DNA from 2 places in the Brassicibacter thermophilus genome. Region 2 is predicted to be linked to the other one. Evidence: a T-box and tRNA genes for the amino acid it is inferred to sense, from the RefSeq annotation. Region 2 holds a T-box; the other holds one or more tRNA genes.
What was found. The T-box of region 2 lies ahead of argS (arginine--tRNA ligase). A T-box ahead of a tRNA ligase gene usually reads a tRNA of that ligase, here a tRNA-Arg.

Region 1 (2,441 bases), 910 kb from region 2:
GCAGTAGAGCCTTTACCATTTGTTCCAGCAATATGAATTACTTTTAATCCTTTATGAGGGTCACCAAGTAGTTTTAACAACATTTTAATATTCTCTAAACCTAATTTTGATCCAAATTTTTTTGTCCCATGAATATATTCCAAAGCTTCATTATAATTCATACTCTCACTCCCATATTTATGATATCATCATTGATACTAGTATTCATATTGTATAATTAATTTTGCTACAAGACAAGATAAATATAGCTTACATAAAATCTCTACATTTTAATCATATTGCTTTAGAAAATAAATTTTTATAGCTGTTTTAATTTTAAATTAATTCAATGAATATATCAACTTCCAATTTAAAAATATCTAGTTTTTTAATGCTTACAAGTGATATAATATAAATATCAATAATGAAAAAAGGAGGACGTCTAATGTATGCCTTGTTCCTAATATTAAATGATCTAAGCAAGTTAAATGACATTCATGAGATTTTTTACGAAGTTGGAGTAGGTGCAACTACTTTTGACAGCATAGGTATGGGAAAAGTTTTATTAGAACATAACGAGAATGTACCTATATTTGCAAGTATTAGAAGACTCATAGAAGGAAATAGACCATATAATAAAACCATCATAAGTGTAATAAGAGATGAACAAAAATTGAAAAAAGTAATAACACGCATTAATAATAAACTTGACAATATGAAAAATCAAGGTATTGGATTTATGTTTGTAGTTCCCGTACTAGAATGTTATGGCTATAAAGTTGAAGAAAAAAATAGTAATAATTAATTGTACATAATAAAAGATATGTATCATACATATAAAATACATATAAAAATGCAAGGTCGGAATTAATCATCAACCTTGCATTTTTATATGTATTAAAGTTGGTGTGCCTAGAGGGACTTGAACCCCCAACCTTCTGATTCGTAGTCAGACACTCTATCCAGTTGAGCTATAGGCACTTAAAATGGAGGCGGCACCCAGATTCGAACTGAGGATAAAGGATTTGCAGTCCTCTGCCTTACCACTTGGCCATGCCGCCATATATCATTTACTATTAAAAAATAATTGGGGTGGATAAAGGGATTCGAACCCTTGGCCTCCAGAGCCACAATCTGGCGCTCTAACCAACTGAGCTATACCCACCATGATGTAAAATAATAAAGTTAAATAAAATCTATAGACAAAAATCTATAGACTATCAAAACTATAATGGAGCGGGTGAAGGGAATCGAACCCTCGCAACCAGCTTGGAAGGCTGGGGCTCTACCACTGAGCTACACCCGCAAATATGGAGCGGAAGACGAGATTCGAACTCGCGACCCTCGCCTTGGCAAGGCGATGCTCTACCACTGAGCCACTTCCGCATGTTATATACAAATGGTGGAGGGGACTGGATTCGAACCAGTGAAGGCTGTGCCAACGGATTTACAGTCCGTCCCCTTTGGCCAACTCGGGAACCCCTCCTTAAATAAAATGGAGCTGGTGAGAGGACTTGAACCCCCAACCTACTGATTACAAGTCAGTTGCTCTACCAATTGAGCTACACCAGCATGGCGACCTGGAAGAGACTCGAACTCTCGACCTCCAGCGTGACAGGCTGGCATTCTAACCATCTGAACTACCAGGCCGCATCATATTCTTTTTTTATGGTGGGCGCAACAGGGCTCGAACCTATGACCCCCTGCTTGTAAGGCAGGTGCTCTCCCAGCTGAGCTATGCGCCCATATGGTGACCCTACCGGGAATCGAACCCGGGTTACCGCCGTGAAAGGGCGATGTCTTAACCGCTTGACCATAGGGCCATGTTTTATATGGTTGCGGGGACTGGATTTGAACCAGCGACCTCCGGGTTATGAGCCCGACGAGCTACCAGACTGCTCCACCCCGCGATGTACATTTAATTAATATAATACTTATTTTATTGGTGCCGGGGACCGGAATCGAACCGGTACGATCTTTTAGGGATCGCAGGATTTTAAGTCCTGTGCGTCTGCCAGTTCCGCCACCCCGGCACTTTATTGGCTCCTGGGGTGGGACTCGAACCCACAACCTACCGGTTAACAGCCGGTTGCTCCACCATTGAGCTACCCAGGAATGTCATCCGGCAACGACCTACTCTCCCAGGACGTCTCCGTCCAAGTACCATCAGCGCTGAGAGGCTTAACTTCTGTGTTCGGTATGGGAACAGGTGTGACCCTCTCGCTATCGTCACCGGATATTTTTAAGGCTTGCGCCTTCAAAACTGCACAGTGAATTTTCCTGGTCAAGTCCTCGACCTATTAGTATCACTAAGCTAAAGATATCACTATCCTTACACCTGTGACCTATCAACCAGGTAGTCTACCTGGGGTCTTACTCTTTAAAAAGATGGGAAATCTTATCTTGAGGGTGGCTTCGCGCTTAGATGCCTTCAGCGCTTATCCTTTCCAGACTTAGCTACT
Region 2 (2,441 bases):
TTGATAAGTGCTGGAGGCATACCAAAAGGTTCTAAATCTACTATTTCAGCTCCTTCTGATTCTTTTAATAATCCTTTTTCATGTAAAATATCAATTACCTCTGGCATCTTATCAGAATAAAAGCTCTCTCCAGCATAAGAATCAAATTTAATTCCTAGCATATCATATACACGATTAAACTCCTTTAGGCTAACATCCCTAATCCATTGCCATAACTCTTTAGCTTCATTATCTCCGTCTTCTAGTTTTTTAAACCAGTTTCTAGCTTCATCATCTAAATTAGGTTCTTTTTCTGCTTCCTCGTGAAACTTAACATAAAGCTTTAATAATTCAGGAATAGGATTTTCTTCGACTACAGCTTTATCTCCCCATCTTTTAAAAGCTACTATTAACTTTCCAAATTGAGTACCATAATCTCCTAAATGATTTATAGCTATAGCATTGTAACCTAAAAACTTATATATCCTATATAGTGCATTTCCAATAACAGTAGTTCTTATATGCCCAATGTGAAAAGGCTTTGCGATATTTGGTGATGAAAACTCAACTATGACATTTTTGCCTTCTCCTAAATTTGAACTTCCATACATTTGCCCTTTCTCTAAAACTTCATTTAATACAGTTTCAGCAAGGACTTTTTTGTTTATAAAGAAATTTACATATGGCCCTACATTTTCAATTTTTTCAAAATATTCATTTTCACTAATTTTCTTAACTATTTCCTCAGCTATAATATTAGGAGCTTTTCTAAATATCTTGGCCAACTTAAAACATGGCATTGCATAATCTCCCATATCATAACTTGGAGGAATCTCAATAAGATCACTTACCTCCTCTTTAGATAATGTATCTACATTATTTGTTATAAGTTCACAAATTTTTCCTTTAAAATCTATCATTTTATATCCTCCTTATGTATCCTTATAAATAAGTAAAAACCCTAATCTCAATAAAGAGACGAGGGTTTACCCGTGTTGCCACTCTAATTGGTATAATATAATATACCCACTCAAAACTTTAACGCAGTTTTACGTTTAATCCTACTATTATTTCAGACAACATCTCCAGAGCTCTTTTCAAGTATAAATGTTTACAAGGCTTACACCATCCCCTGTTCGCTATAAAACATATTATACTTTACTCTCTCCTTCATAGATTTTAGCTCTTCTTTTGTTATAAAATTTTACCATATTATTTTTTTACAATCAAGTATATTTTATAATATCTTTGGTCTACAACCTCAATACTAATTCTAACAATTATAAATTTTAACTCCAAAATAATTATACACTTAATTAATCGCTTATTGCTTTATTCATACTTTCTAAAACAAGCTGATCATACTCATTTTTATAGTAAACTACAACAACATCTTCTCCATCTTTTATCTCTTCATTATCAAGCTTTTGTTTTATTTCATCATTTAAACGAAAGCTTAAAGGCTCATCATCAATAATTATTTCTACTGAGTTATTATCAATTCTCCCAACATATTTACCTACTTTCTCAACTGTATCTTTCTTTTCAACTTTGCTATTATCTTCAAAAGCTTTGTCATCTGTTCCAACATTGAAAGTGCCAAGTTCAATATCTCTTCCATCATCATCTATTGCTAATAATACGTTTGGATAAGTAATAGCCTGTATAACGGATTGACCTGACTCTGGTGGGTTCACAGTAGCATTAATGCGTATTATATTTTCTTCCCCAACTACTGAATCTATTTTTACTGAATATCCTCCAGTATTTTTTTCTCCAGCACTAACTATAATATATTTTTTTCCATCGTAGTTTTCATTTGATACATGTATTCCATATGTCTTAAAATTATTATTATACCAATTTACCAAATTTTCATTTTCTATATCCTCAGGTGATATAATTTCATATTGAAGATCTCCCATTTTGTATTTGTTATTATCTTTTTCACATGCTGCCAAAGTGAAAATAATAGTGATAACTAATACTACTCCAAATATTTTTTTGTACATATAATCCTCCTCTCTCTAATTATTCTTTATGATTAGTACTGTAAATATACATTATTCCTATTGAATAATTGCATAATGTAAGTAGCCATACTTAAATTATCATACATTAAAATATAAGTTTTATCGTAACTTATTTAAGTACACTCTAATAATTTATGCAAAACAGTACTTAAGTACCGAAACAAAAGAATTTTATATATATTATTTGCTAGGAATATAAGTTTCAACAAACGATAATTTACCACTTAAATCTATATTATTTAACTTGTCCACTTTTTCCCCTTCAATTTTTATAACTACGTATTCATTGCCTTGAAAAAAAGTTAAAGTGTTAACTATAGATGCAACAGCTATATCTGTTTCACTTTTGTCCTTCAACCCATCCTTAAACTCTTTCGAAAGGTCTACATAAACAGTATCTCCTTCTTTTTCTAAGCTAATCACTTTTGT

Region 1: it has a tRNA-Arg gene. The T-box ahead of argS (arginine--tRNA ligase) is inferred to sense a tRNA for this amino acid. The anticodon was not compared.

The regions. Positions count from the first base shown of each region.
Region 1 covers NZ_AP042446.1:1,235,023-1,237,463, reverse strand. The annotation lists gene ACZ41D_RS05850 (bifunctional folylpolyglutamate synthase/dihydrofolate synthase) at 1-161, opposite strand, end outside; gene ACZ41D_RS05845 (hypothetical protein) at 425-784, shown strand; tRNA gene ACZ41D_RS05840 (tRNA-Arg) at 884-960, opposite strand; tRNA gene ACZ41D_RS05835 (tRNA-Cys) at 967-1,040, opposite strand; tRNA gene ACZ41D_RS05830 (tRNA-His) at 1,068-1,144, opposite strand; tRNA gene ACZ41D_RS05825 (tRNA-Gly) at 1,212-1,285, opposite strand; tRNA gene ACZ41D_RS05820 (tRNA-Gly) at 1,291-1,365, opposite strand; tRNA gene ACZ41D_RS05815 (tRNA-Tyr) at 1,380-1,465, opposite strand; tRNA gene ACZ41D_RS05810 (tRNA-Thr) at 1,476-1,551, opposite strand; tRNA gene ACZ41D_RS05805 (tRNA-Asp) at 1,553-1,629, opposite strand; tRNA gene ACZ41D_RS05800 (tRNA-Val) at 1,649-1,724, opposite strand; tRNA gene ACZ41D_RS05795 (tRNA-Glu) at 1,728-1,802, opposite strand; tRNA gene ACZ41D_RS05790 (tRNA-Met) at 1,813-1,889, opposite strand; tRNA gene ACZ41D_RS05785 (tRNA-Leu) at 1,923-2,012, opposite strand; tRNA gene ACZ41D_RS05780 (tRNA-Asn) at 2,020-2,094, opposite strand; rRNA gene rrf (5S ribosomal RNA) at 2,100-2,216, opposite strand; rRNA gene ACZ41D_RS05770 (23S ribosomal RNA) at 2,260-2,441, opposite strand, start outside.
Region 2 covers NZ_AP042446.1:2,147,651-2,150,091, forward strand. The annotation lists gene argS (arginine--tRNA ligase) at 1-899, opposite strand, end outside; T-box leader at 951-1,162, opposite strand; gene ACZ41D_RS10355 (protease complex subunit PrcB family protein) at 1,296-1,991, opposite strand; gene ACZ41D_RS10360 (GerMN domain-containing protein) at 2,193-2,441, opposite strand, start outside.